DNA from 4 places in the Microbispora sp. CA-102843 genome. Region 4 is predicted to be linked to each of the others. Evidence: riboswitches for the same ligand, from Rfam matches in the RefSeq annotation. Region 4 holds a riboswitch; each other region holds the start of a gene.
What was found. Region 4 has a riboswitch for cyclic di-AMP ahead of ACQEVJ_RS31230 (C40 family peptidase). Riboswitches for the same ligand answer to the same signal wherever they lie in the genome.
Positions count from the first base shown of each region.

Region 1: another riboswitch for cyclic di-AMP. It lies ahead of ACQEVJ_RS22250 (CHAP domain-containing protein); the one in region 4 lies ahead of ACQEVJ_RS31230 (C40 family peptidase).
Region 2: another riboswitch for cyclic di-AMP. It lies ahead of ACQEVJ_RS20425 (glycoside hydrolase family 25 protein); the one in region 4 lies ahead of ACQEVJ_RS31230 (C40 family peptidase).
Region 3: another riboswitch for cyclic di-AMP. It lies ahead of ACQEVJ_RS15365 (CHAP domain-containing protein); the one in region 4 lies ahead of ACQEVJ_RS31230 (C40 family peptidase).

Region 1 covers NZ_JBNJNF010000001.1:4,795,557-4,802,718, forward strand. The annotation lists gene ACQEVJ_RS22230 (efflux RND transporter periplasmic adaptor subunit) at 1-663, opposite strand, end outside; gene ACQEVJ_RS22235 (hypothetical protein) at 660-1,229, opposite strand; gene ACQEVJ_RS22240 (response regulator transcription factor) at 1,386-2,039, shown strand; gene ACQEVJ_RS22245 (sensor histidine kinase) at 2,036-3,205, shown strand; cyclic di-AMP (ydaO/yuaA leader) riboswitch at 3,413-3,546, shown strand; gene ACQEVJ_RS22250 (CHAP domain-containing protein) at 3,560-4,240, shown strand; gene ACQEVJ_RS22255 (ArsR/SmtB family transcription factor) at 4,399-4,746, shown strand; gene ACQEVJ_RS22260 (cytochrome P450) at 4,832-6,040, opposite strand; gene ACQEVJ_RS22265 (ABC transporter permease) at 6,123-6,884, opposite strand; gene ACQEVJ_RS22270 (ABC transporter ATP-binding protein) at 6,894-7,162, opposite strand, start outside.
Region 2 covers NZ_JBNJNF010000001.1:4,424,066-4,431,227, forward strand. The annotation lists gene ACQEVJ_RS20415 (oxygenase MpaB family protein) at 1-454, opposite strand, end outside; gene uppS (polyprenyl diphosphate synthase) at 451-1,176, opposite strand; cyclic di-AMP (ydaO/yuaA leader) riboswitch at 1,583-1,729, shown strand; gene ACQEVJ_RS20425 (glycoside hydrolase family 25 protein) at 1,742-2,464, shown strand; gene secD (protein translocase subunit SecD) at 2,528-4,774, opposite strand; gene ACQEVJ_RS20435 (hypothetical protein) at 4,810-5,268, opposite strand; gene ACQEVJ_RS20440 (hypothetical protein) at 5,527-5,898, shown strand; gene ACQEVJ_RS20445 (TraR/DksA family transcriptional regulator) at 6,268-6,627, shown strand; gene ACQEVJ_RS20450 (rod shape-determining protein) at 6,624-7,162, shown strand, end outside.
Region 3 covers NZ_JBNJNF010000001.1:3,263,547-3,270,708, reverse strand. The annotation lists gene ACQEVJ_RS15385 (IclR family transcriptional regulator domain-containing protein) at 1-735, opposite strand, end outside; gene ACQEVJ_RS15380 (extracellular catalytic domain type 1 short-chain-length polyhydroxyalkanoate depolymerase) at 1,027-2,274, shown strand; gene ACQEVJ_RS15375 (ArsR/SmtB family transcription factor) at 2,339-3,133, opposite strand; gene ACQEVJ_RS15370 (DUF305 domain-containing protein) at 3,313-3,954, shown strand; gene ACQEVJ_RS15365 (CHAP domain-containing protein) at 3,961-4,743, opposite strand; cyclic di-AMP (ydaO/yuaA leader) riboswitch at 4,911-5,053, opposite strand; gene ACQEVJ_RS15360 (aldo/keto reductase) at 5,358-6,272, opposite strand; gene ACQEVJ_RS15355 (SDR family NAD(P)-dependent oxidoreductase) at 6,269-7,009, opposite strand; gene ACQEVJ_RS15350 (fumarylacetoacetate hydrolase family protein) at 7,157-7,162, opposite strand, start outside.
Region 4 covers NZ_JBNJNF010000001.1:6,740,804-6,747,965, reverse strand. The annotation lists gene ACQEVJ_RS31250 (DEDD exonuclease domain-containing protein) at 1-854, opposite strand, end outside; gene ACQEVJ_RS31245 (GNAT family N-acetyltransferase) at 927-1,496, opposite strand; gene ACQEVJ_RS31240 (NYN domain-containing protein) at 1,820-3,136, shown strand; gene ACQEVJ_RS31235 (C40 family peptidase) at 3,273-4,235, shown strand; cyclic di-AMP (ydaO/yuaA leader) riboswitch at 4,553-4,707, shown strand; gene ACQEVJ_RS31230 (C40 family peptidase) at 4,782-5,342, shown strand; gene ACQEVJ_RS31225 (hypothetical protein) at 5,446-6,345, shown strand; gene ACQEVJ_RS31220 (glycosyltransferase family 4 protein) at 6,442-7,162, shown strand, end outside.

The sequences.
Region 1 (7,162 bases), 1.9 Mb from region 4:
CAGCGACTGGTCGTCGGTGGACAGGTCCACGTGCACCAGCCGCCGTACGCCCGACACGGTGAGGGCCGGACGACCGGGGGTGGTCCTGTCGCCGACCTCGACCTTGGCGTCGGTCACCCGGGCGGCGGCGGGCAGGAAGACCACCTGGGAGGCGTCCACCTGCCCGGTCTCGGGCAGCCCGGCGTCGTCCTGCCATTCCTTGACGGCCAGGTAGGTGGCGTAGCTGAAGTGGTGGTCCACGGTCAGGTCGTCGCCGTAGCCGAGGACCTTGAGGTTGCGTTCGAGCTGCTCGACGTCCGGGCCGTCGTCGACGCCCTGCCGCAGCGGGCGGTACATCGGCAGCGAGCCGTACATGAGGACCACCGGCCTGCGGTCCACTCTGAGCAGCGGGCGGCCGCGCCGGACGACCGCGCCCTCGGCGGGCACCCAGGTCACGGTGCCGGAGGCGTCGGTGGTCACCTGCCGCTCGCCGGAGTAGGTCAATGACCCCTCCACGGTCTTGGTGTCGACCAGGTCCTGGCGGGTGATCGACGCGGTGGCGGGCACCGGGGGCGGGGACGGCTCGGCCGCGCCGGCGCCGTCGCCGCCCGCGACGGCGACGGCCGTTCCCGCGGCGGCCAGGGCGAGGACGCCCGCGCCCGCGATCACGAGGCCCCTCCTCACGGCTTCCTCCCCGGCGCGTTCTCCTCGCAGGCCTTCTGCGCCTCTTCCATCGCCTTCTCCTGGCCCGGCTTGAGCTTGACCTGGATCCCCTGTCCGGGGGCCGGATCGGAGATGTCGATGCCGTGCTCGCGCATGCACTGGGCGAACTTGACCATCCGGTCGCGCGCCTCGGGGTCGTCGCCGCCGAGCTTGTCGCCGACCGCGTCCTTCATGAAGTGCTGGCAGGCCTGCATGGCCTTCTGCATCGAGGCCTCGTCGCCCTTCTTGCCCATGATGCGGACGCGGCCGTCGGGGCCGGGGTCGGGCACGTCCACGCCGTGCTCGCGCATGCACTGCGCGAACTTGAGCTGGGCCTCCTGGCGGTCCACCGTGGCCGAGGCCGACGGCCTGGCCGTGGCGCCGGTCCCGGCGCCTGACACGGTGCCCGACGTGGCGCCGCCCGCGCTGGCGATCCCGTCGTCCGCGGGGGCCGCGCCGCAGCCGGCCAGTGCCAGTGCGAGCCCCAATGTGAGCCCCAATGTGAGCCCGAGTGCCGGACCCAGGGCACGCAAAGGTCGTAAGCGCATGAGTCGTTCCTCCTCTGTCGCTCCTTCTCATCCAGGGCGTTCGCCCGGGACGGGGCCCAACTCCAGCGGAGGCGGTGCTAAACGCGGATAAGCGATCTCCGCTTATCCGCGGCTAACACCCCCTGCGCCACTCTCGGAGGCGAGCGGGAGGTTGGGATGCGGGTGCTCGTGGTCGAGGACGAGGAACAGCTGGCCGAGGCCGTCGCCCGGGGGCTGCGGCTGCACGCCATCGCGGTGGACGTGGCCTACGACGGTCAGGAGGCGCTCGAGCTGGCCGCCTACGTCGACTACGACGTGGTCGTGCTCGACCGCGACCTGCCCGAGGTGCACGGCGACGAGGTGTGCCGGGAACTGGTCACGGCCAGTGGGGCGAGCCGCATCCTCATGCTGACGGCGGCCGGGCGGGTGCGCGACCGGGTCGGGGGCCTGTCCCTGGGCGCCGACGACTACCTGGTCAAGCCGTTCGCGTTCGCCGAGCTGGTGGCCCGGATCCGGGCGCTGGCCCGGCGCTCGCCCCGGGCGATGCCTGCGGTGATCGAGCGGGCCGGGATCCGGCTCGACCCGGCCCGCCGTACGGTGGTGCGGGACGGGCGGCAGGTGGCGCTGGGCCGCAAGGAGTTCGACGTGCTGCACGAACTCATGCGCGCCAGCGGAGGGCTGGTGACCTCGGCCCGGCTGCGGGCGAACGTGTGGGACGAGCACGCCGACGCCGGCACGGGCGTGCTGCGCGTCACGATCACCTCGCTGCGCCGCAAACTTGGCGAGCCCCCGGTGATCGAGAACGTGCCGGGCCGGGGGTATCGGCTGTGATCCGCGTCCTGTCCTTGTGGGGCAGGCTCGGCCTGCGGATGCGGCTCACCCTGCTGTACGGCGGGCTGTTCTTCCTGGCGGGGTCGGTGCTGCTGTGGTTCACCCACCTGCTGACCGCGCGGGCGCTCAACCAGCGGTTCGTGGTGGCGGTGGCGTCGAAGGTGACCGGCACCCCCGATGCCGTGTTGGGGGGCAGGCTGCCCGACAGCGACATCCTCGCGCAGCGGGTGCGCACCGACGTCGAGCAGGGCGCGGCCGACGTGCTGACCGACGTGCTCCGCTCGTCGGTGATGGTCATGATCCTCGTCGGGGCCGTCGCCGTGGTGCTGGGCTACCTGGTGGCCGACCGCGCGCTGCGCCCGCTGGACCGGGTGACCGAGACCGCGCAGCGGCTGTCGGAGAGCACGCTGCACGAGCGGATCGCCCTGCGCGGGCCGCAGGACGAGGTCAAGCGCCTCGCCGACACCTTCGACGCGATGCTCGACCGGCTGCACCGGGTGTTCGACGCCCAGCGCCGGTTCATCGCCAACGCCTCTCACGAGCTGCGCACCCCGCTGGCGGTCAACCGTACGGTCCTGGAGGTGTCGCTGGAGGAGCCCGCGGCGTCGGAGGACCTCAAGGCGCTGGCCCGCGCGCTGCTCGGCACCAACGCGAGGTATGAGCGGCTGATCGAGGGACTGCTCATGCTGGCGCAGTCGGAGCAGGAGCTGAGCGCCCGCAAGCCGGTCGACCTGCGGCAGATCGTCCGTATGGCGATGGAGCAGATCGACCTGCAGCCGCGCCGCAGGAAGGTGGTCGTCCACGAGGACCTGTCCCCGGCGGTCGTGCACGGCGACCCGCTGTTCCTCGAACGCTGCCTGGTCAACCTGCTGGAGAACGCGATCAAGTACAACGTGCGTGACGGAGAGGTCTGGGTCCGGCTGCGGGAGGACGAGGCCGGGGTGAGCGTGACGGTGGAGAACACCGGGCCCCTGGTCCCGCCGTACGAGGTGGACGACCTGTTCGAGCCGTTCCGCCGGCTCGGCGGCGACCGCGTCCGCTCCGCCCGGGGGGCGGGGCTGGGCCTGTCCATCGTCCGGGCCATCGCCGTGGCGCACGGCGGCGGGGTGGAGGCGCTCCCCCGGCCGGAAGGCGGCCTGGCGGTGACCGTGCGCCTGCCCGGGTGAGCCCGGGTTTGCGCTGACGGCGAACCCGAGCGGCCCCGGTTACCCGCCCTCGCCGGGTTTGCCGCCTACCGACCAGTAAAATCTCAGTTGTTCTAACTTGACCGGTTTGACCTGGTCTATTACGTTTTAGGCAGCTCAGGGCGTACTTGCTCATCTCAATGGTCAAGAAGCCCACCTCAGACCGACGCGGCCGGCCCATTCCGGCCTGCCGCCCGGCCGCCGAGTCCGCGTCCGCGCGGAGCCGGGGACCCACCTCTCCTGGGGTGAATCGGCATGCGTGCCGTAGGGCGACTTCCAGCCCGAACCCGTCAGCTAACCCGGTAGGCGGCATGGAAGTAAGGGAGTTCGCCCCACATGCACGTCCTCAACACCTGTCTTCGCGCTGCCCTCGCGGGCGGGGCTCTCGCCTCGGCCGTGCTGATCTCAGCGCCGGCAGCGCACGCGGACAACCCGGCCACCGGCAAGGGCCCGGCGGCCGCGAAGTCCATGTCCGAGATCGCCTCCACGCTGCCCAAGGTCAGCGCGGACGACGTGCTGAACCTGGCCAGGAGCCAGATCGGGATCAGCGAGAACGCCTACGGCGGCGGGACCAAGTTCCAGCAGTGGTACATGACCACGCCCCGCGCCCGCGAGACCCTCGCCCGCGACGGCGGCACGCTCAAGGGCTACCTCAACGCGGCCTGGTGCGACATGTTCGTCTCCTGGGTGGGCCAGCAGCTCGGCATCGGCCCGGTCATGGGCTCCGACGCCTACACCGTGGAGCACGCTCACTGGTTCGCCGACCACAGCCGCTGGGGCCGTACGCCCAAGCCGGGCGCGGTGGTGTTCTTCAACTGGAACGGCAGCAAGAACATCGACGACGTCCAGCACGTCGGTTTCGTCGTCAAGGACAACGGCGACGGCACGATCCGGACCATCGAGGGCAACACCGGCGACGGCGGCGCCGTCGAGGCCCGCACCCGCCCCACCTGGCAGGTCGTCGGATACGGCTACCCGATGTACACCGCGGACGCCTCCGCCTCCGCCTCTTCCTGACGGACGACGGTCCCGAAGCGCGCCGGTGATCCCGGCGCGCTTCGCCGTCCCCGCCATCCCCGCCGTGGCCGGCCGTACGCTCAGCCTGCCCGAGCAGGCGAGAGCCGCCCGGCCGCCGCAAATTGACCTATATAAGCGTGAGCTGCGAGCCTTGCGGCATGCACGCGTTCGACGTCCTCGGCGATCCGGTGCGCCGCCGCATCCTGGAGCTGCTCGCCGAGGGCGAGCGCTCCGCCGGGGAGATCGGCGCGATCGTGCAGGAGGAGTTCGGGATCTCCCAGCCGGGGGTGTCCCAGCACCTGCGCGTGCTGCGGGACAGCGGCTTCGCGACGGTCCGGGCCGAGGGCACCCGGCGCCTGTACGCCGTCGACCCCGCGCCGCTGCGCGAGGTCGACACCTGGCTCGACCACTTCCGCCGCTTCTGGAACCAGCGCCTGGACGCCCTGGGCACCGAACTCGCCCGCGGCAAGAGGGAGCGCCGACTGGGTGACGGCGCTCGCCCGTGAATCGTGGCGCACGTGACGTGCCGCGTCATGCGGACGAGGGTCCGTCACCGCGGTATCCCGGCACTGCCGCGTCACCGGCTCTCGGTCACACGTCCCAGGTGACGGGGAGGCTCTTGACCCCGTAGATGTCGGCGGTCTCCGGGCGCAGCACGACCTCCTCGGCCGGCACGGCCAGCCGTAGCGTGGGGAAGCGGTTGAGCAGTGCGGGGAGCGCGACGCGCATCTCGACGCGGGCCAGCTGCTGGCCCAGGCACTGGTGGATGCCGTGGCCGAAGGCCAGGTGCCCGCCGTCCTGCCTGCGCAGGTCGAGCACGTGGGGGTCGGTGAAGCGCTCCGGGTCGCGGTTGGCGGTGTTGTAGGACAGGATCAGCGTTGTGCCGGCCTTGATGGTGTGGCCGCCCAGCTCGACGTCCTCCAGCGCCGTTCTCATGAACGTCTTGGCGACGCTCAGATACCGCAGCAGCTCCTCCACGGCCCCGTCGGTGAGCGCGGGATCGGCGCGTAGCGCGGCCAGTTGCGCGGGATTTCGCAGCAGCGCGAAGGTGCCCAGGGCCAGCATGTTGGCGGTGGTGTCGAACCCGGCCGACAGCAGGATCAGGGCCATGCCCCGCAGCTCCTCGTCGGTCAGGTCGCTGTCGGTGAGATCGCCGAGCACGTCGTCGGTGGGGTTGGCACGCTTGGCGGCCACCAGCTCCGCGAGGTAGTTCTGGACCGCGGTGTAGGCCGCGATCAGGTCTTCGTCGCTGGTCTCCCCGCCGAGGAACTTGTCGATGTGCTCCTGGAAGGAGCCCCGGTCCTCGTACGGCACGCCGAGCAGCTCGCAGATGATGACGGCGGGGACGGGCCTGGCGAAGGCGGTCACCAGGTCGGTCGGCGGGCCGGCCTTCTCCATGGCGTCCAGGTGGTCGGCGGTGACCTGCTCGACGCGCTCGGTGAGCATGCGCATCCGCCGTACGGTGAACTTGCCCATCAGCGGTTTGCGATAGCGGCTGTGCTGCGGCTCGTCCATGAGGAGGAACTCGCCGGGCGGCGCCGGGGGGACCTCGATCTCGCCGTAGTCGACCAGCGGGTGGTGGCGCATGAGCTCCTTGCGTGAGCTGAACCGCGAGTCGGCCAGGACGGACCGGACCAGGTCGTAGCCGGTGACCAGCCAGCCCTGGTGTCCGTCGGGGAAGGGGAAGCGGCTGATCGGGCCGTGCTCGCGGGCCTGGATCAGCTCCTTGGGCGGGTCGAAGGGACAGCCGGGCTGACGCGCCGCCGGCATCGTCGTGACAGTGTGGAGAGATTCAGCCATGACCTTTCCTTGTCTCGCGATAGGACGTGTTTCATGGGGCCCGCAGCTCGTCAGGGAGGACGACCCGCCACGCTGAGCTGGCCTAGGAGATCTTGCGGCGGTAAGTGTTCATGGCGAAGACGTACGCGACGATGAGGATGCCGACACACCAGGCCAGGGCGATCCAGATGTCGGTGCCGACCGGCTGCTGGGTGAACAGGGCGCGGATGGCGTTGACGATGGACGTCACCGGCTGGTGCTCGGCGAAGGCGCGCACCAGGCCTGGCATGGTGTCGGTGGGCACGAACGCCGAGCTGAGGAACGGCAGGAAGATGAGCGGGTAGGAGAATGCGCTCGCGCCTTCCATGGTCTTCGCGGACAGGCCGGGGATGACGGCGATCCACGTCAACGCCAGGGTGAACAGGATCAGGATGCCGGCGACCGCGAGCCACGCCTGCGCTCCCGCCCCCGAGCGGAAGCCCATGAGCAGGGCGACGAGCACGACGACCACGAGCGAGATCAGATTGGCGACCAGCGAGGTCAGCACGTGCGCCCACAGCACCGACGACCGCGCGGTCGGCATGGACTGGAATCGCTCGAAGATGCCGCTCTTCATGTCCGTGAACAGCCGGTACGCGGTGTAGGCGATGCCCGAGGCGACCGTGATGAGCAGGATGCCGGGCAGCAGGTAGGTCACATACGAATCCGAACCTGTGTTGATCGCGCCGCCGAACACGTAGACGAACAGCAGCATCATGGCGATCGGCATGACCGCGGTCGTGACAACGGTGTCCACGCTACGCGTGACGTGGCGCAGGGATCGTCCCAGCAGGACGGCGGTGTCGCCGAAGAAATGCTTGGTCATCGTTGTTCCTTACGCGTCCGTGCCGACGTTGCGGTCAGGGCCGTTCTTGCCGTTGTCACCGACGAGCGCGAGGAAGACGTCCTCCAGGGTCGGCTGCTTCTCGACGTACTCGACCTTGGCGGGCGGGAGCAGCCGCTTGAGCTCGGCGAGGGTGCCGTTCACGAGGATCCGGCCCTCGTGGAGGATTGCGATCCGGTCGGCGAGTTGTTCGGCCTCGTCCAGATACTGGGTTGTGAGCAGCACCGTCGTACCCTGGGCGGCGAGTTCCCTGACGGCCT
Region 2 (7,162 bases), 2.3 Mb from region 4:
CGAGGAACGCCTGGAACTCGGCGTACAGCCGGTCCAGGACGGGGCCGTCGAGGGACTCGCCGCTCAGCCGGCACATCGTGACCGTGGACTCGAACAGCGTCGCCACCACCCAGGCGCGCGCCTCCGAATCCGCGGCGTTGAAGGGGCGGCCCTCGCCGTCGGTGCCGGTGATGCGCGCGTGCAGGCGGTTGAGCCGGGCCGCCTCCCGCTGCCGCACCTGCTTGTCGGGATCGACCATCCGCTGCGCGCTGAGCACGGTGTTGCGCAGCCGCCGCCACGGGTGCGCCACGAAGGTCGAGTTGGTCATCAGCGCGGCGCCGATCTGCGGGTGCGCGGCCTCCAGGACGATGGCCCGGGTCGCCACCAGCCCCCAGCGCGTCTGGCGGGTCAACTCGTGGAGCATCGATCCCGGGCCGAGCGGGTCGGTGAAGTCCTCGGACACGGCGTCGCTCATCGACTTCCCTTTCCTGTCGGGGCAGGTGCCTGTACGCCGCCGAACCGGCGGTCGCGCCGTCGGTAGACCTCCAGGCATTCCCAGAAGTGCTCGGCCCGGAAGTCCGGCCACAGCACCCGGGGAAAGACCCATTCGGCGTAGGCGACCTGCCAGAGCATGAAGTTGGAGATCCGCTGTTCTCCGGAGGTGCGGATGACCAGGTCCACCTCCGGCATGTCGGGGTGGGGCAGACGGCGGGCGAAACTCTCCTCGGTGACCTGCTCGGGCGGCACCCCGTCGCGGATCAGCGACCGGGCGGCCTCGACGATGTCGCGGCGACCGCCGTGGTCGAACGCCACCGTCAACGTCATCCGCCGGTTGTCGCGGGTCAGCGCCATCAGGTCGGCGATGTCCCGGGCCAGCGCGGGCGGGATCCGCGGGTCGGTGACCCCGAGGAAACGGCAGCGGATCCCGCGTGTGTGCAGTGCCAGGGCGTGTTTCCGGATGGCGCGCCGCACCAGGCGCAGCAGGACGTCGACCTCGGCGGCCGGGCGCCGCCAGTTCTCGGTGGAGAAGGCGTACAGGCTCAACCACTCGACGCCGGCCGTGTGGGCCGCCTCGATGACGTCGATCACCGCGGCCTCGGCCGCCCGATGCCCCGCGGTGCGGGGCATCGATCGCTGCGCGGCCCACCTGCCGTTCCCGTCCATGACGCACGCCACGTGACGAGGGATGCCTCTCACGCCGCTCGCCTTTACGGTCACCGAACGCGCCGCAGGTCACAGGAACCGCAGCGGGAACGAGACGACGACATCGCGACCACGACGCAGACCCCCAAGTGAATCCCTCCGAGGACGGACTCTTTCACAGAATGTGATCTGGCGAACACTTACCGTTGGTAATCACGGGTCTTACCCCCTGGTGGGGTTCGCGCGTCAGGGGCGGCCGGGCCACGACGGGGGCCGGGTGGGGCTGATGGGGTCATGGTGGTGGGGGTGTGGTCCGGGCGGTATCGGGCCAGGTAAAGACATGTTTTGTCCTGTTTACACCATTCTGGTGCTGTGTGTACCTTTAGGGCACACAGCTTGGGTACCGACCGACTTCCGGCGTCGTATCCCCTTGCCGTGTCGTTGCCCGGACCGCGCGATGATCGCGCGGCCGCCGAATCCGCGTCATGCGGAGCCGGGGACCCACTCTCTTCGGGGTGAATCGGCGCGCAGGCCCCCCAGATGCGCCCGTAGGGCACTTCCTGCCCGAACCCGTCAGCTAACCCGGTAGGCGGCATGGAAGCAAGGAGTCAACCCCGTCATGTCCACCCATCGGCTCTCCCTCGGGAGCCGGCCCTCCGGCCGGCGCCTGCGCTCCGCCCTCGCGGCGGCGACCCTCGCGGTCTCGGCCGCCACGGCCACCGTCACGGCGGCCGTCGTCCTGCCTGCCCCGGCCTACGCGAACCCGCACACGTACGGTCAGGACGTCTCCGGCTACGAGGCCGACCACGACTGGATGAACAGCCGCGCGCAGTTCGGCTTCATCAAGGCCACCGAGGGGACCTCCTGGGTCGACTCGTCCTTCCCCCGGCACTGGCAGGAGCTGGCCAAGAAGGGCATCGTCCGCGGCGTCTACCACTACGGCCATCCCGGCAACGACCCCATCGCCGAGGCCGAGCACTTCCTCGACGTGGTGAACGCGCAGCCGCGCAGGCCCGGCGACATCCTGGTCCTCGACCTGGAGACCACCGACGGCCAGTCGGTCCAGCACGTCAACCAGTGGGCCAAGACCTGGCTGGAGTACGTGACGGCCAAGACCGGGACCAAGCCGATGTTCTACAGCGGCTGGAACTTCGCCGACGAGTACGGCCACGGCCTCGGCGCGTACCCGCTGTGGGTGGCCCACTACAGCAAGGCCCCGGGCGACATCACGCCGCCCGCCGACTGGAAGTCCTGGGCGATCCACCAGTACACCGACTCGCCCATCGACCAGAACGTCTCCCCGCTGACGCCCATCCAGTTGCGCGCGCTCGGCCGTCCGTAGCCGCACGGGCCCCGGGGCGGGCGTCCAGCCCCGGGACCCACGCCCGCCGGTCAGGCCGGCGCGTCAGACCACCGCGCCGGAGCCGTCGCGCCGCGCGGGCCTGGCACGCGGGGCGGCGGGAACCGGCGGCGGCTGGGTGTTGCGCCTCTCCAGCGCGATCGCCACCGGCCCGGCCACGAACGACGACGTCAGCGTGCCCACGACGATGCCGAGCAGCAGGGCGATGGCGAAGTCGCGCAGCGAGTCGCCGCCGAACACCGCCAGCGCCGCCAGGATGAACAGCGCGCCGAGCCCGGTGTTGACCGTGCGCGGCACGGTCTGCAGGATCGCGGTGTTCACCACGCCGCCGAACGGCTCCCCGCGCCGCACCGGCCACAGCTCGCGCACCCGGTCGAAGAGCACGACCTTGTCGTTGACCGAGTAACCGATGATCGTGAGCATCGCCGCCAGGAACACCCCGTCGATCGGCTTGTCCATCCAGGCGAACGCTCCGACGACGACGGCCGCGTCCAGGAACAGCGCCGCCACGGCCGCCGTGCCGAACGTCCACCGGAACCGGAACGCCAGGTAGACGAGCTGCGCGGCGAGCGCGACGGCGAGCGCGATGAGCGCGTTGCGGCGCAGCTCCTCACCGAGGCTCGGCCCGATGAGCTCGTCACGCTGCTTGGTGACCTCGCCCACGCGCCGGTCCAGCGCATCTTCCATGCGGACCACGTCGTCGGCGCTGATCTGCCCGGTACGCACCGAGATCGCGTCGTCCGACCGCTGAACGACGGCCGAGGGGAACCCGGCGTCCGCCACCGCCTGCCTCGCCGCGGCGACGTCGACGGGCCTGCTCGTGCCGAACTCCACGATTCGGCCGCCGGTGAACTCGACGCCGTAGTTCAGCCCACGGGTGACCAGTCCCGCGCCCGCCAGCACGAGCAGCCCGGCCGCGACGGCGAGCCACAGCCGCCTGCCGCGCATCAGGTCCGGGTTCCGCCGGGTCAGCCAGGTCCTGACGCGGCCGATCGAGCCGATGCCGGACGCCCGGGGGCCCATCCTGGCGATCAGGGCGGCGGCGAGCACCCGGGTGATCAGCATCGCCGAGACCAGCGAGGCGAGCACGCCGATGGCCAGCGTCACGCCGAAGCCCTTCACCGGCCCGGAGGCCAGCCAGAACAGCAGCCCCGCGGCGAGCAGGGTGGTGATGTTGGAGTCGGCGATCGCGCTCCAGGCGTTCTTGAAGCCCCGGTCGAGGGCCGCCTTGAGGCCCCGGCGGGGCGCCTCGCCGTACTCCTCCCTGGCCCGTTCGAAGACCAGCACGTTGGCGTCCACCGCCATGCCGATCGCCAGGACGAACCCGGCCAGGCCGGGCAGCGTGAGCGTGGCTCCCATGGCCACGAGCCCGGCGTACGAGATCAGGCCGTAGCAGGCGAGCGCGACCGCGGCCAGCACGCCCACCAGCCGGTAGACGACGCCGATGAACACCGCGGTCAGGATCACCCCGACGACGCCGGCCTTGGCGCTCGCCGCGATGGCGTCGGCGCCGAGGGTCGGGCCGACGGTCCGCTGCTCGACCACTTCCAGCGGCACCGGGAGCGAGCCGCCCTTGACCAGGACCGCGAGGTTCTGCGCCTCCTGCGGGGTGAACGACCCGGTGATCTGCGTGGTGCCGCCGGAGATCCCCGCGTCGCAGGCCACCGACTCGGCCACCTGCGGCGAGGAGATGATCTCGTTGTCGAGGACGATGGCGACGCGGCGCTTGTGGTCGCCGACCGGCGCGCAGGCCGCCTTCCCGGTCAGCTCCCGCCAGGGGCCGGGCTCCTTGAAGTCGATCGTGACGAACCAGCCGGGCCCCATCTGGGGGTCGCTGCGCGCGGCGGCGTCGGTGACGCCGGCCCCGCTGAGGGCGACCGGGCCGAGCTTCAGCTTCTGGCCGCTCTCGTCGGCGATCGCGTCCTTGTCGCCGTCCTCGGCGGGGCCGAGCACCGTATGGAAGTTGAGCTGAGCGGTCTTGCCGATGACCGAGGCGGCCTCGCGCGGGTCGAGCACGCCGGGCAGTTCGACGATGATCCGCCTTTCGCCGGAGCGGACCAGGGTGGGATCGACGACTCCGAGGGCGTCGGCCCTGCGCCGGAGCACGTCGAGGGCGCGGTCGGTGGCGTCGGCGTCCGCCTTGACCGTGGGGGAGTCCTTCGTCTCGAAGACGAGCTGGGTTCCGCCGCGCAGGTCGAGGCCGAGGCGCGGGGCCATGGTGAGGGCGAGCAGCAGTGAGGTCGCGATGACGGCGAGCGCCGCCACCGCACGCCACAAGGGCGCACGGGACATGAAGCCTCCACAGGCGGTACGAGCGGGGAAAGGTCTCAGTACGCCGTGGAGGGAGGAGCGCGCGCCGAGGCCGCCCGGCGCGGGCACTGGGCGGGCAGGCCGTAGTGGTGCGGCCCTGCCCGCGTGACCCGGGTGCCGCCGCGCGGCGCCGCCGGGTTGGGCAGCACGACCGGTCCGCCGGACACGCCGGGGCCGCCCGCGCCCGCCTGGACCCGGGGCGGGTCGCCGGGGGCGGGCCGCGTGGCGTGCGCCGGAGGGCACATCCGCGCGTCCGCGAGCCGGGCGCCGTCACGCGCCGGAGACCAGACGCGGGCCGCCTGGCGTACGCCGCCTTCCCCCGCCGCCGGACGGCCCGTGGCGAGGTGGGGGCCCGTGATGTGGAGGCCGGCGGCGCCATACGGCGTCTCCAGCGTGGACGCGGGTACGCCGCCGGAGGTCAGGAAGATCGCGTGCAGCAGGAGCAGCAGCGCGGCGGTCAGCCTGCGTCGCACCATCCTTCCCTCCCTCCCTTCCGCGAGGCCCGGTCTTCCGGCCACCGTAGCGAGTTCCGCCGGCCGGTCGAAACGGGAGCAGGGGACGGGAGCAGGGAAACGGGAGCCGGGGGAACGGAAAACGCACCCGGGCGGACGGGAACGGTTCCTGGAAACGGGTATCCACAACGGATGGCAGGAATCGGGCGCGGACCAATCAGGAGAAACGGGCGCCGGGAAACGCAGATGACCGTTTCGCGAAGGTGGGTTATGGTCGGTCTCATGGCGACCTCACGACGTGACATGTGCGGGTCCACCGCCTTCACGTTGGTGGTGGGCCTGCTGATGCTTGCCCTCGCGCTGGTCGCATCCACCCCCGCCTGGTATGGCGGCGACCCCGCCCAGCGCATGCCGCAGGCCGCCGCCGAAGTGTGGACGCCGGGGGCGTGGACGCCGCAGTCGGCGACCCTGCCCGCGAGCGCCGCCGGTCCCGAGCATCTGCCGTTCCCGTCCCGGTCGCGCAACGCGGCGGCCGCACCGGCGGCTCCCAACTCCGCACCGGCGCACGCCCGGCACCACGAGGACATCGTCCTCAGCCCACAACAGACCGGGCATCGCACCGCCGGCTCACGCAGCCCACCACAGGCTCGGTGACACGAGCTCGCTCGGAGCGCGCCGGAACCGCGGCACCGCCCCGGTCCTCGTCGTCGCGCGTCTGACCCGTCCCCGGCCACACCGGCCCGGCGCGTCAGGCGACCGGCGACGTGGCCGATGACGCGGTGCCCGCTTTCGCGCATCCGCACAATCGCCGCCCGCCGTAGCCGCCTGGCCCGGGGACGGCGCCGGTCGCGTGCCCGGCGTCACCCCGTCGCCGTCGCGGCTGCCTCCCGGAACCACCCTCCGAGTCTCTGACCACCGTCACGCGGGGCCCACCCGCGTACTCGTCTCGTGCACCGGCACCGGTGCGTCGAAGGCGCGCGCGCCCGCGCGCCGACATCGTCCTTACCTGGAGTGATGCCGCTTATGGCAGAGATCAGGTCGCCGCGCCTCCTCATGGAGGAGTGCCGGCGGTACACCGCGCAGCTGTCCGAGCTGCGCATGCTGCTCGAGGAGCGGCTGCACGCCGCCCGGGCCGAGCTGGCCCGGATGCGCGATCCGTACGACGTGGCGCCGTCCGCCGCACGGGCCCACCCGTCCGCCGCGCGCGTACGGCAGGCGCGTCTCGACGTCGCCGCGATCGAGGCGGCGCTGGAGCGGATGGATCGGGGCCTCTACGGCACCTGCACCCGATGCGAGGCGTTCCTGCCGCTCGACCGGCTCCGGCTCGCGCCCCACGTGCAACGGTGTGCCGCCTGCGCCGGCGAAACCCGGATGACGGCATGACGGTGATGACCGGTATGACCGGTGTCAACGGGAGGAGGGGCGGGGTAGCGGCCCTGGCCCTCGACCTCGGCACCGCGCGGACCCGGCTGCTGCTGTCCGGCAGCACGGCGATCAAGGACCGGCCGTCGGCATGCGGCGGTCCGGGGACGGACCGCCGGTGGCCGGTGCGGCACGGCATGGTCGCCGACATGCCCGGATGCGCCCGGCTGGTCCGCGCGGCGCTGAGCGACGCCGTGACCGACCGGCACCCGCCCCTCGAACTCGTCCTGCTCGGCGTGCCCGTCGCGGCCTCGCGACTGGACCGGCGAGCCGCGTACGCGGCGGTCAACAGCGCCGCCCGCTGCCGGGTGAGGATCGTCGAGGAGCCGCTGGCCGCAGCGGTCGGCTGCGGCGTGGACATCGCCGACCCGAGGCCCCGGCTCCTGCTCGACGCGGGGGCGGGGATCGCCGAGGCCGTCGTCATCCGCGCCGGCGAGATCGCCGACGCGGGCGCCGTACAGGTCGCCGCGGGCGACCCGGCGGAGGGCACCGGCTG
Region 3 (7,162 bases), 3.5 Mb from region 4:
CTTCAGCAGCAGCGGCAGGTGCTCCTCGGTCAGCTTCTCCAGCGAGGTCTCTGCGGCGTGGCTGTTGACGTTCACGGCCGCGATGACGTTGCCGGAGCCGTCGCGCAGCGGCGCGGCCACCGACCGGATCCCGAGGGCGAGCTGCTCGTCGGTCAGCGCCCAGCCCTTCGCCCGCACCTCGCGCAGCAGGGCGTCGCGCTCCTGCGCTCCGGGCCGCCATCGCGGCTCGATGCCCGACCGGCTCGGCTCGGCCAGCACCCGCTCCAGCTCGTCCGGCGGCAGCGCGGCCAGCAGCACCTTGCCCAGGGACGTCTGCATCGCGGGGAATCTCGTCCCGATCTGCACCGACAGGGCGACGATCTTCGGCACGGCCACCCGGGCGACGTACACGATGTCGGACCCGTCGAGCTGCGCGATCGACGACGACTCGTGCGTCTGGGCGACCAGCTGTTCCAGGTGCGGCCGGGCCACCTCCCACAGGCCCATAGAACGGACGTAGGAGACGCCGAGTTCGAGCACCCGCGGGGTAAGGGCGAAGCCGCCCTGCGCCGAGCGGGCGTACCCCAGCTCCTGCAGCGTGAGCAGAATGCGCCGCGCGGTGGGCCGGGCCAGGCCGGTCGCCGCCGCCACCTCGGTCAGGGACATCACCGGGCGCGCCGGCTGGAACGCCCTGATGACATCGAGGCCGCGCGCGAGCGCCTCGATGAAGTCAGGTCCGGTGTCGCCTCGTGCCATGAACGCCTCTTCCGCTCGAACTCGCCGAGTCAACTTTAGACCCAGCTTACGGTTCGCTGTCCGCCTGACGGCGGTCTGCGTGGTCCGAGATGCCAACTTCACATCGTCGTAACGCGGCGGTCGGCGGCGCCACGTCCCTGACATGACCGCTGAACGGACCTGTGTCCGCTCATGCGGCGGCGCCATGACAGAGCCGCGAAAAATGTGTCCGGCGGACATGTCCGGAGGATCGCCGGAGTTCTAGCGTGCGCGGAAAGGATCGATGCGCCAGGTCACCCGAGGAGCCCCCCCATGGTCACGTCCTTTCCCGCCCGGCCGCCGCGAGCGGCCCTCTCCCTCACGACCCTCCTGCTCGTCCTGGCCGGCCTGCTCGGCACGGCCCTGACCGCCCCGCCCGCGCGGGCCGCCTCGCTGGTGCAGGTCGGCTCGTTCGGGTCCAACCCCGGCAACCTGGCGATGTACGCCTACCGCCCGGACGGCCTGCCCGGCGGCCGGCCGCTCGTGGTGCTCCTGCACGGCTGCACGCAGAACGCGAGCGGCTACTTCGCCAATTCCGGGTGGCGCACGTACGCCGACCAGTGGGGCTTCGCCCTGGTGCTGCCGCAGACCTCCAGCGCCAACAACTCGTCGAGCTGCTTCAACTGGTTCCAGACCGGCGACACCACGAGGGGGCAGGGCGAGGCCGCGTCCATCCGCGCCATGGTGGCGTACGCGGTCGCCGAGTACGGGACCGACCCCTCACGGGTCTACGTGTCGGGATTGTCGGCGGGCGGGGCGATGTCCGCCGTCATGCTGGCGACATACCCGGACGTCTTCGCCGCCGGATCGATCGCGGCCGGCCTGGCCTACCGCTGCGCGAGCAGCCTGACCGAGGCGTCCGGCTGCCAGTACGGCCCGACGAGCAGAACCCCGCAGCAGTGGGGTGACCTGGTGCGGAACGCCTACCCCGGCTACACGGGGCGGTACCCGCGGGTGGCCGTCTGGCAGGGCCAGTCCGACTACACGGTCGTCCCCGCCAACGGCGCCCAGTTGCGCGACCAGTGGACGAACGTGCGGGGCGTCTCCCAGACTCCCGCCTCCACCCGGTCGCTCACCGGCGGCACCACGCTCAAGGTGTACGGCGACGACGACGTACGCCTCTACGAGATCAGCGGCATGGGCCACGGCCTGCCGGTCGATCCGGGCAACGCCGCCGACCAGTGCGGCGCCACCGCAGCGTACTTCCTCGACACGATCTGCTCGGCCTACCACGACGCCCGCTTCTTCGGCCTCGACGGCGGGGCCCAGCCCAGCCCCAGCCCCACGCCCACCATCACGCCCAGCCCCTCGCCCAGCGTCACACCCAGTGCCACGCCGCCGGGCGTGTGCGTACGGGCCAGCAACTACGCCCACACCACCGCCGGTCGGGCGTACCAGTCCGGCGGCTACACCTACGCGAAGGGGTCGAACGACGCGATGGGCCTGTGGAACACCTTCACCACGCACGCGCTGCGCCAGACCGGCCCGGACTACTGGGTGCTCGCCGACGGCCAGTGCTGATCCACCGCATTCCTGCCGGCCGCGCCCCGCGCCCTGCCCGGCCGCGCGGGGCGCGGCCCACGCGTCATGCGCTCCCGGCTGGGAGGGGCTCGCCCGTCTCCAGCAGGGTCTTGAGTGCGGACAGCACCTGAGGCCAGCCCTCGCCGACCATCTCCCGCACGGTGCTGCCGGGATCGAAGCCGTCGTGGACGACGGTCAGCTTGACCGTCTCCCCCACCGGCTCGATCTCGAACGTCACCCGTGACCTGCGCTCCGTCTTCAGCCTGGCGAGCACGTCCTCCCCCAGACCGACCGCCTCGGCCCACTCGGGCGTGAAGGAGTGCCAGGTGTACGAGAGACGGCGGCCGGGCTCGGATTCGATGACGACCTGCTCGGGATCGGCGATCGCTACGCCGCCCTGATGCCACGTCATCGGCGCCCCCGCTCGCCAGTCGGTGTCGAAGGACAAGCCCCAGTAGCGCCGGGTGAAGGCGGGGTCGGTCAGGGCCTGCCACAACCGCTCGGGCGTGGTCCTGATGTAGGTGGTGTAGACGAACTCGGGGTTGCCCATCGGTTCCTGCTCCAATGCGTTCTTGAGATCGGCAAGAGCACGGGCCCGCTCGCGGTCGAACCTGCTCATCCAGCGGTCCGCGATGGCGTTGACGGGCACGGCGTTGAGGTAGTGCAGCTTCTCCCGGCCACGCCACACCGTGGTCACGAGGTTCGCCGCCTCGAGCACCGCCAGGTGCTTGCTGACCGACTGCCGCGCCATGTCCAGCCCCGCGCACAGCTCACGCAGCGTCTGGCCGTTGCGGGCGTTCAGGCTGTCCAGCAACCGGCGGCGACTGGCGTCGGCCAGCGCCTTGAACACCTCGTCCATCTTCCCCATCCCGAACACGCAGCCATTTGGCTGCACGAAATATATGCAGCCCTTTGGCTGCATGTCAACGTCTCCCGCTGGCCGCCTCACCGGGCGCGGAGCAGGCGAGAACCGCCGGAGGAATGACCGGCATCCGGCCGGGAACGTCCCGACAGCAGGGGTCTCCTCGGAGGTGTCCGATGAAGAGACGTGTTCTGCCGGCGGCCCTGCTGGCGGCCGGTCTGCTGGTCGGCGTGACCGGCGCGTACGGCTCCGCCGCCCGGGCCGGGACGCCGGCCCCGCCCGCCGCGCTCGCCGTGTCCGCCATCACCGCGCCGGCGGCCGACCACAACGACCAGGACGTCATGTTCGCCCGGATGATGATCCCGCATCATCGTCAGGCGGTGGAGATGGGGAGGTTGGCCGAGAACCGCGCGGCGGACCCCCGGGTCGCGCGGCTCGCCCGGCGGATCGAGGCCGCCCAGGCTCCCGAGATCCAGACGATGAGCGGCTGGCTCACGGCCTGGGGTGAGCGGGTGCCCGGCGAGAGCCCCGCACCGGCGCACCACGCCATGCCCGGCATGATGTCCGCCGAGGACATGCGGCGACTCGAAGGGCTGTCCGGCCGGGCCTTCGACCGGGCCTTCCTCACGATGATGATCCGGCACCACGAGGGCGCCGTCGCCATGGCGCGCGACGAGCTGCGCGCCGGAGTCTACGAGCCGGCGCGGCGGATGGCGGCGTCCATCGTCTCCAGCCAGTCGGCCGAGATCAGGGAGATGAAGGGCCTGCTGGGTCAGGCCGCCGCGACCCCGTACGGCGGGCCGTCGCCGCACCGATAAGGGAGGTCACCCGCGCCTGCGATGGCGTCCGCGGGACGTCGCCGCCGTGGTCTTGACCCGGAGCCCGGTCACGGCGGTGGAGACCACCGCGAACAGCAGACCGGCCGGCAGGACGGCGTCGCCGGGCGACCACACGACGTCGAGGGACTGCCCCTGCGTGGCCGCCATGTTCCTGGTGGCCGGCCCCGCCGCGCCCTGGACGCTCGCGTGCACGGCCGCCACGGGCTGGATCGTCACCGGCGCCTTCGGCGTCACCTTGACCTTGCGCGGCAGGCCGTACCCGACGATCTTGCTCTTGTCGCGTACCTTCCGCTTCAGCCACACGCCGTCGACGTTGCCCTCGATCGTGTGGACCTTCCCGCCGACGACCTTCTCGACCACGCCGACGTGGTCGATGTCGCGGATTTTCTTGGACCCCGACCAGGCGAAGAAGACCACGGCGCCCGGCTCGGGCCTGTCGCTCCAGGCCTGGTGCTTCTTGAACCACTTGGCGTGCCGCGTGGTCAGCGCGAACTCGCCGACGTGGTCCTGCACCCCGGCACGGTCCGCCGCCCAGGAGACGAACATGTCGCACCAGGGGGCGGTCTTGAAGTCGGGGTCCTTGGCGACGTTGTCGGCGTACCACGCGCCGAACTTCGTGTGTTTCCCGGCTCGTTCGCGGTAGCCCAGTTCCGGGCGGACGGCGTCGAGCAGCTGTCGAGCTATCGGATCGGTGGAAATCGGAGGCTCCTCATGGCGCGCTTCGAGACATGACGAACCGGCCCGCGGGGCGTGACGGCATGACGGCATGGCCGTCCGAGGACACTGCCGCGGCGGGGCGGAATCAGAAACGGGAGATGTGGCAGCCCGTCACGGGCGCGCCATCACCCCGGAAGCCTGGAGACGTTCCAGGGCTGGCATGTGGTCCGGCGATGCGACGCGGACCGGGTGGGCAGGTGGAGCCGACACTCCACGCGCTCTCCTCTCCTTGGCCGCCTACCGGGTTAGCTGACGGGTTCGGGCCAGGAGTAGCCCTACCGGATGGTCCGGATTCACCCCAAGAGACGTGGGTCCCCGGTTCCCGGGATCGATGACTTCCGGGATTCGGCGGTCGCCGGTCGTCCTCGGGTTGAGGACCGCTCACCGGCGAGATACACGGGAAGCTTAATAGATAACAAGTAAGACACGGCCAAAACCGGCAAACGGCATGATTCTGGCCGCCACCGTTCCGTGCTTCCGCAGGTCCTCACGGTCGCGGGCCGCCCGCGGTGACATGCGCCACACAGCCGTACGGCACTCGCGCCCGCCCCGTCCGCCCGGCGGGCGGGGTCGGAGGCCACACACCCGGGCGGCCGTCCCCCCGAACACGCCGACAGCGCCTGGCGGGCGGCAGTTCGCCCGCCAGGCGCGATCAGGCGGCGGGGTCAATCAGCAGGGTCCAGTTCCTTCCACAGCTCTCCGGGCACGGGCGTGGCGGCGAGGTCGAGGTCCTCCCGGACCTCCTCCGCGCTGCGCGCGCCGATCAGGACCGTGGTGACGGCCGGATGCCGGTGCGGGAACCGCAGGGCCGCGGAGGGCAGCGGCACGCCGTAGGACGCGCAGATCCGGCCCAGCTCACGCGCCCGCTCCAGCACGGCGGGCGGGGCGGCGTCGTAGTCGTAGGTGGTGCCGCCGGTGAGGACTCCGCTGTTGAACACCCCGCCTGCGACGACGGCGACGCCGCGCCGTTCGCATTCGGGCAGCAACTCCCGCGCGGCGGAGCGGTCGAGCAGCGTGTAGCGTCCCGCGACCAGGACGGCGTCGAGGTCGGTCTCGCGGACGAAGCGAGTCAGCATCTCGGCCTGGTTCATCCCGGCGCCGATCGCGCCGACCACCCCCTGGTCGCGCAGCTCGGCCAGCGCCGGGTACGCCTCCCCGGCGGCCTGCTCCCAGTGGTCGTCCGGGTCGTGGATGAACACCAGGTCGAACCGGTCGAGCCCGGTCCGCGTCAGGCTGTCGTCCAGCGAACGCAGCACGCCGTCGCGGCTGTAGTCCCGCACCCGCACGTAGCCGGTGCGGCCGGGGAACCCCTCCTCCTCGCCCTGGCCGGGCACCAGCACGCGGCCCACCTTCGTGGAGACGACCGCCTCCCCGGCGGCGTCCCCCGGCAGGCCGCGCAGGAAGCGTCCGAGGCGTTCTTCCGCCAGCCCGGTCCCGTAGTGCGGCGCGGTGTCGAAGTAGCGGATCCCCGCCTCCCACGCGGCGGCCAGCGCCCGCTCGGCCTCTTCCTCGCTGACCGGCGCGAACAGCCCGGCCAGCGGCGCGGTGCCCAGCCCGTACGGCCCGAGTGGGATCCTCACGGCGACACCGGCCTCAGCCGCAGGCCGGCCATTCCGCCGTCCACGGCCAGCTCGACCCCGGCCGTGGACCCCGCCCTCGGGCTGGCCAGGTACGCGACGGCATGGGCGACCTCCTGCGCCGTCACCAGGCGGCCGTGCGGCTGGCGGGCGCACAGCGCGGCGCGCTCGGCTTCGGGGTCGGGAGCGGCGTCCAGCAGCCGGCCTACCCAGGGGGTGTCCACGGTGCCGGGGTTGACGCAGTTGACCCGGATCCCCTCGCGGATGTGGTCGGCCGCCATCGCCCGGGTCAGCGCCAGCACCGCCCCCTTGGACGCCGAATACAGCGCCCGCTGCGGCAACCCGGCCGTCGCGGCGACCGAGCAGGTGTTGACGATCGCGGCGTGCGGGGACTCGCGCAGGTGGGGCAGCGCCGCCCGGGTCACCCGGGCGATCCCCACCACGTTGAGGTCGAACACGCGCAGCCATTCCGCGTCGTCGTTGTCGGCCACCGTGCCCTGCGCGCCGATGCCGGCGTTGTTCACCAGCACGTCGATCCGGCCGTACCGCTCCGCCACGGCCGACACCGCCCGCCGTACGGAGGCGTCGTCGGTGACGTCGCAGACGAACTCGGTGTCCTTCAGGTCCAGGACGGCGACCCGCGCGCCCCGCGCGGTCAGTTCCTCGGCGACCGCCTCACCGATGCCCGAAGCACCGCCGGTGACGATCGCCACCAGGCCGTCGAACTCTCCCCGGCTCATGCCACCCCCTCGCCTTGCGGCTCGGGGTCGCATGAGCGAAAGACACTGTGCCCACCGATTCGCTCGCTCCGCTCGCTCATGCCACCCCCTCGCCTTGCGGCTCGGGGTCGCATGAGCGAAAGACACTGTGCCTACCGATTCGCTCGCTCATGC
Region 4 (7,162 bases):
CGGATCTCCGCCTCCAGCGCGGTGGCGCAGACGATCGTTCTGACCCGCTCGGCGATGCCGACCATCTCGCGGATGCGCGAGCGGGTCTCGCTCGCGGTGAAGTAGCTGCGCACGCGGTTGCGCAGGTTGGAGCTCTTCCCGATGTAGAGCGCCTCGCCCTTGGCGTCCTCGAATATGTACACGCCCGGCGCGCCGGGCACCCCGTCGGCGAGGTGGCGTTTGCGCTGCTGCTCCGGGGTGGGGGCGCGCACGAAGCCGCGCAGGTCTTCCAGCGTGTGCACGCCGAGCGACCCGACCCGCGCGATGAGGCCGTGCAGCACGTCGACCGTGGCCTTCGCGTCGGCCAGCGCCCGGTGGCAGGGCTCGGTGGAACTGCGGAAGACCCGCGCGAGGGTGGCCAGCTTGCAGTTGGGGGTCTCGTCGCGGGTCAGCACACGGCGCGCGAGGTCGGCCGTGTCCACCACCGGATTGACCGGGGGCGGGTAGCCGTTGACCTGGCACGCCGCCTTCAGGAACGACATGTCGAACGGCGCGTTGTGCGCCACCAGCGCCGCCCCGGCGACGAACTCCAGGAAGCTCGGCAGCACCTCGGAGAACTTCGGCGCGGCCACGACCATCGCGTCGGTGATGCCGGTCAGCACGGAGATGAACGGCGGGATCGGGCCGCCGGGATCGACCAGCGTGGCGAACTCGCCGATCACCTCGCCGCCGCGCACCTTCACGGCGCCGATCTCCGTGATGGCGTGCTCCGCGGACGACCCGCCGGTGGTCTCCAGGTCGAAGACGACGAACGTCACCTCCCGCAGGGGAGTGCCGAGCTCGTCCAGCGTGCCCTGTACCGCATCCACGCCCATGACCATAGAAGTCCCGACCGACAATTGCCGCCCCCGCCCCATGGGAAGGTCAAGAAAGGGCCGGGTGCGGGGCTACGCGGAGGCCGCTCCGGCGCGCCACTCGCGGGCCAGCATCGCGTAGATCAGCTCGACGCTCCACGCGCCGGCGAAGAACTCGTTCTCCACCAGGCGGGCCTCCAGCCGCATGCCGAGCCGCTCCATGAGGCGGGCCGAGGAGGTGTTGCGCTCGTCGCAGTTGCCGTGCACGCGGTGCAGCCCGAGACCCTCGAACCCGATCCGCAGGATCTCGCGGGCCGCTTCGGTGGCCAGGCCGCGGCCCTGATAGGCGGGGTTGAAGACGAAGCCGATCTCACCCTGGCGGTGTTCGCGGCTGCGGAGGAACAGCGTGAGGTCCCCGATCACGGGCCCTCCGTCCGGCAGCGCGACGGCCACGCTGAGCACGTCGCCGTCATCCCCGAGCGACGCGCAGGCGATCTTCCGGTCGAGCGCGGCCTTCGTCTCCTCCCGCGTACGGGCGTCCCAGTAGAGGTATCTGGCCACCTCCGGCAGGGAGTGGAAGGCGTGCAGGTCGTCGAGGTCGGCCTCGGTGAAGGGGCGCAGGACCAGCCGGGGGGTCGTGATCGGGTACGGAGGGGTGAACACGCCGCCCAGCGTACGGACAGGGGCCGGGCGCTCGCCAACGGGTTGTGCCTCCCCCGGCCCCGCCGCGGGGCATGGTCACAGATCATGAACGCGACGTGGACACGATGCGACGGCCGTACCCTTGAAGGAAGACAAGAACAAGGGAGTGTCTCGCAGATCTTGCCGTGTGAGGGCGGACCGGTGGGCGGTCCGCGAGGCGCGCGCCTCGCGGACGGCGGGCATCGGGGGACGTTCTCGCACTCGGGGGCGACAGCACCGCGAGGCGCCGCAGGGGCGACCGCAGTGGGCAGAAGATCTGTAGGACACGGCCGAGGAGCGACGAGATGAGTTCAGCCGGAGAAGGCCTGTCTCGTCCGTTGCCCGAACAGGTCCGTTTACACGTGGTGGAGGTCGCGGCACAGGTGCTGGGCTCGACGCCCGCCGCGGCCGTGCCGCCGCCGTTGCGCAACATCGCCAGGTTCGACCCGCGCAAGCGCGCCCGTCTGGGCAGCGCGCCGATCGCGGCCCAGCTGGAGAACGACAAGGAGTTCCGCGAGCGGGTGGCCGAGACGGTGGAGGCCGCCTGGCCCGAGCTGGTGGCGAGCCTGGCCGAGGGCACGGTGCCCCCCGCGGCCGAGCCGGTGCTGGTCGCGGCGGCGGCCTACCTGACTCGCCCGCCCGGCTGGCCGGACCTGGTCGAGCAGGCGCGGACCGACCTGGAGCAGGCCGCCGCGGCGGGCACCCAGCGGGAGCAGGCGGAGACGCGACTGCGCGAGCAGCTCGCGGCGCAGCGTGCCTCCGCCAAGGAGGAGATCGACCGGGTGCGCGAGCAGCTCAAGGCGGCCCGCGCGGAGAATTCCGACCTGCGGCGCAAGCTGCACGACGCCCGCGAGCGGGTCAGGGCCGCCGAGGCCAGGGCGGCCGAGCTGGAGGCCGAGACGGCCGAGGCGCGGGCCAGGGCCGCGAGCGCCAACGGCACGGCCGAGACCGAGCTGCGCCGGCTGAGGGAGCGCCTGGCGGACGCCGAGCGCCAGCTGGAGGCCAGCCGCAGGGCCGCCCGCGAGGGCCGCAGCATCGAGGACGCCCGGGTCCGGGTGCTGCTGGACGCGCTCCAGGACGCCGCCGCCGGGCTGCGCAAGGAGCTCGGCCTGCCCACGACGATCAGCAGGCCCGCCGACTACGTGAACGCGGTCGTCCCGGGCGAGCTGGGCGTGGCGGCCGTGCCCGCGCGGGCGCTGGCCAACGACGACCCCCAGCTCCTCGACCAGCTCCTGGCCATCCCCCATCTGCATCTGATCGTCGACGGCTACAACGTGACCAAGACCGGTTACCCGTCGCTGACCCTCGCCGACCAGCGGGCCCGGCTGCTGACCGGGCTCGGCGGACTCGCCGTGCAGACGCGGGCGGAGGTGACGTGCGTGTTCGACGGCGCCGAGCTGAACGGGCCCGTCCAGGTGTCCGCTCCGCGCGGAGTGCGGGTGATGTTCAGCGCGCCCGGGGAGATCGCCGACGACCTGATCCGCACGCTGGTGCGTGCGGAGCCGCCGGGGCGGGCCATCGCGGTGGTCTCCTCCGACCGGGAGGTGGCCGAGTCGGTGCGCCGCATGGGCGCCCGGCCGGTGCCCTCGCTCCTGTTGCTGCGTCGTCTCGGCCGCGGCTGAAGCGCCGTACGCGCGCTCCGGCCCCACGCCGTCACCCTGGGTGATGACTGCCGCGAATACCTGCGAATAGGTTGAAGCATCAAGATCGCCTAGATAGAGTCGCGCCGCAGGTTTCGTTGATCTAAAGGGGGCCTCAGTGCGAGGGCGTGTGCCGGTGGCCGCCGGGTTGGCCGCCGTGGTCCTGCTGACGCCGATTGCGGGCGCGCAGGCGGATCCGAAGCCCACAGTCGCGCAGGCCAAGGCGAAGCTGAGCAAGCTCAACCAGCAGGCCGACAAGCTCGTGGACCGCTACAACGCGGCCAACGAGAAGTGGAAGAACGCGAAGCAGAAGTACCTCGCCATCAACGACGACTACAAGAAGCAGAACGTCCGGGTCGAGGCGCTCCGCTCCGGGCTGGTCTCGATGGCCGTCAGCAGCTACCAGGTCGGCGAGATGGGGTCGTGGGGCGGCGTCTTCTACAGCTCCAACCCCGATGCCATGCTCAGCGGTCTCGCCACGCTCAACCACATGTCGGCCGAGCGAGCCGGGCGGCTCAAGGCGTACGAGGGCGCCATCAAGGACCTCAAGGACCGCCGCGACCGGAGCAAGACGCTGTACAAGGAGGCCACCGACGTCAGGGGCGAGCTCGCCGACGAGAAGGACGAGGTCGACAAGCTCGTCAGAGAGCAGATGAAGCTGCTGCGCTCGCTCGGGACGTACAACCCCGGCAACCCCAACAGCGCCGGCGTCGTCTACACCGGACCGGCGTCCGGCAACGCGCTGTCGGCCCTCCAGTTCGCCTACAAGCAGGTCGGCAAGCCGTACCGCTACGGGGGCGCCGGGCCGGACGCCTGGGACTGCTCAGGGCTCGTGCAGGCCGCGTGGGCGGCCGCGGGCGTGTCGCTGCCCCGGACCAGTTACGAGCAGTGGGCCTGGGGCGCGAGCCGCAGGGTCTCGCTGGACGAGCTCCAGCCGGGCGACCTGCTCTGGCACGCCGGATACGGGCACGTCGGCATCTACGCCGGAGACGGCAAGGTCGTCCACGCTCCGCAGACCGGCGATGTTGTGAAGATTGTCACACTCGCCGAGTATCACGCGATAGGAGCTGTGCGTCCCTGAGGGCCCAGCCGTCTCTGTGATCGTTTGTACCTTTTGTGACTCCTGTGACCAGATTTCGCCGCTGGTGCAGAGATTGTGACCAGAGTCACATTTAGCCGTTCGCGGTGCGGGTAAGCTGCGGTTTCTTCTCCGCGGCCTTCGTTATCCGATCTTTATCCGGCGGGAGGGCTTTGCCGAACGCGGCGGGTCCTCGGTAGCTTCTGGGCCGCGGCGAGCACGCCTCGCCGCCGCGAACCCGGTCCGGCCGGCCGGTCGCGTGCAGTCATCCACCGTCATCGGCGCCCTTCATCACCCTCCCCTTAGCGGAACCCCCCGGCGCCGGTGTCCTGCCGAGTCCGTGCAGTCAGGAGGCACGGAGCCGGGGAACCATCGACCTTCACGTGAAGGTCCGGGGTGAATCGGCGCATCGCGCGCCGTAGGGCGACTTCCCCGCCCGAACCCGTCAGCTAACCCGGTAGGCGTGAGCGGAAGACCCGAGGAGAGATCCTGTCTACCACCCCCGCTAGTCTGTCCCGTCTTGCCCGAATTGCCCTTGGTGGTGCCGCTTTGACGGCATCCGTAGGGGTCGCCGGTGCGCATCCGGCGACGGCCGACACGGTGACGGTCACGGTCGTCAAGACGCCCACAGCGACGAAGACGGCCACCGCGACGAGCGCGAGCACCGCCGCACGCAAGGCTGCGGCGAAGAAGCAGCGGACGAAGAAGCACACCGCCAAGCGGAAGGTCAGCAGGGCCGTGCTCCAGGCGGCCAAGGCCCGGCGCGCGGTGAAGGTCGCAGAGAAGCAGATCGGCGACCCCTACCGCTACGGGGCCACGGGACCGGGCGCGTTCGACTGCTCGGGCCTGGTCCAGTACGCCTGGCGCAAGGCGGGCGTACGGCTGCCGCGCACGACGTGGTCCATCCGCAGCGCGGTCAGGAAGAAGGTGTCCTGGGGCCACTTCGAGCCCGGTGACCTGATCTTCACCAGCGGCGGCGGCCACGTCGGCATGTACGTCGGGCACGGCAAGATGATCCACGCTCCGCACAGCGGCACGCGGGTCAGGATCGACAAGCTGGACGCCTACAGGAGGAGCACCTTCGTGGGTGCCGTCCGCCCAGGCGTCTGACGGGCACCGGTCACCAGCCCCCTCGACCGGCGCCGTCCTTACGGCCCCGTCCACCTCGCCGAGGTGGACGGGGCCGTGGCATGTGCTGGTTACCATGCTCGGCGTGACTGCCACGAGCGGCGTGCCCGGGGTCGTGCCGGCCGTGCGCGCCGAGGCCGATCGGCGCCACCTTGGAAATCGGCCCCGCAGGATCGCGGCCGCGTCCGTCGCGCTGGCCGCGCTGCTGGCCGGCCCCGCCGCCGCGGCCCCGCCCGACCCGCTGCTTTCCCTGCGGCTGGATGCCCGCGCCGCCGTGCGGGAGCATCCGGGCATGTGGACCGGCGCCTCCGTCGCCCGCGGCGCGAGCGCCGTCGTCGCCGGGTCGCCCCGGCCGCTGGTCGCCGAGATCGCCGCGCTGGCCGATCGGGCGGGCCGTACGGTGACGAGGGTCTGGGGCGGGTACGGCGGCGCGGTGGTCCTCGTGCCGCGCACCGAGGAGCAGGCCGCCGTGCTGGCCGCGCCGGCGAAGGTGGACGGCCTGGCGGCCGTCGCGACCGGCGGCCGGGTGATCGTGCAGCCGGCCGCGTTCGCCCGCCTGTCCGCGACCGGCCGCCTGGTCGTCGTGACCCACGAGCTGACGCACGTCGCGACCGCCGGTCCCCGCGCCGTGCCGATGTGGCTCATGGAGGGCTTCGCCGACTACGTGGGCTACCTGGACAGCGGACTGCCGGTCCGTACGGTGGCCGCCGAACTGGCCGCCGACGTGGCCGCCGGGAGGACGGCGCTCAACACCCTGCCGGGGCCCGCCGACTTCGCCGCCAGGCCCGCCCAGGCGTACGAGGAGGCGTGGCTGGCCTGCCGCTACATCGCCGCCCGGTTCGGCGAGCGGAGACTGGTCGCCCTCTACCGCGCCGCGCTGCGCGAGGACATCGGCGCCGCCCTGCGGGAGGTGCTCGGACTGACCGCCGACGGCCTGACCCGCGAATGGCGGTCGTACGCGCGTGAACGGCTCGCCCGGTCCTGATCACGACTGGGCGACGGTGGCGACCGCGGCTGCAACAATGCGTTCCCGGGCGGCGCGCGGGCGGACCGCGCGACCACGCCGGCAGCGGGGGTGAGGATGACGAAGCGGACGCTGATCGTCACGAACGACTTCCCGCCCAGACCGGGCGGCATCCAGGCGTTCGTGCACGGCCTCGCCTCGCGCAGGCCACCCGGCTCTGTGGTCGTGTACGCCCCGCGCTGGAAGGGATGCGAGGAGTTCGACGCCCGCCAGCCGTACGAGGTGGTCCGTCATCCCTCCTCGCTGATGCTGCCAACGCGCTCGGTGGCGAGGAGGGCGGCGGCGCTGGTCGAGGACGGCGCCACCGTCGTCTTCGGCGCGGCGGCGCCGCTGGGGCTGCTCGCTCCCGTCCTGCGCGCCGCGGGCGCGGGCCGGATCGTCATGCTCACCCACGGGCACGAGGCGTCGTGGGCCCGCCTGCCCGGCGCGCGCGCCCTGCTGCGCCGCATCGGCGCGGGGGCCGACGCCGTGACCTATCTCGGCGACTACACCCGCCGCCGGATCGCCCGGGTCGTCGCCGCCCCCAGGCTCGTACGGCTCGCGCCCGGCGTGGACACCGCCGCCTTCCACCCGGGGGCGGGCGGCGACCGGGTCCGCGCGTCGCTCGGCCTGGGCGACCGGCCGGTGGTCGTGTGCGTCTCCCGGCTGGTGCCGCGCAAGGGCCAGGACGTGCTGCTGCGGGCCTGGCCGCTCGTCCTGCGGCGGGTTCCCGGCGCGGCCCTGCTCCTGGTCGGCGGCGGCCCCTTGCGGCGGTCGCTGGAGCGGGCAGCCGCCCGGG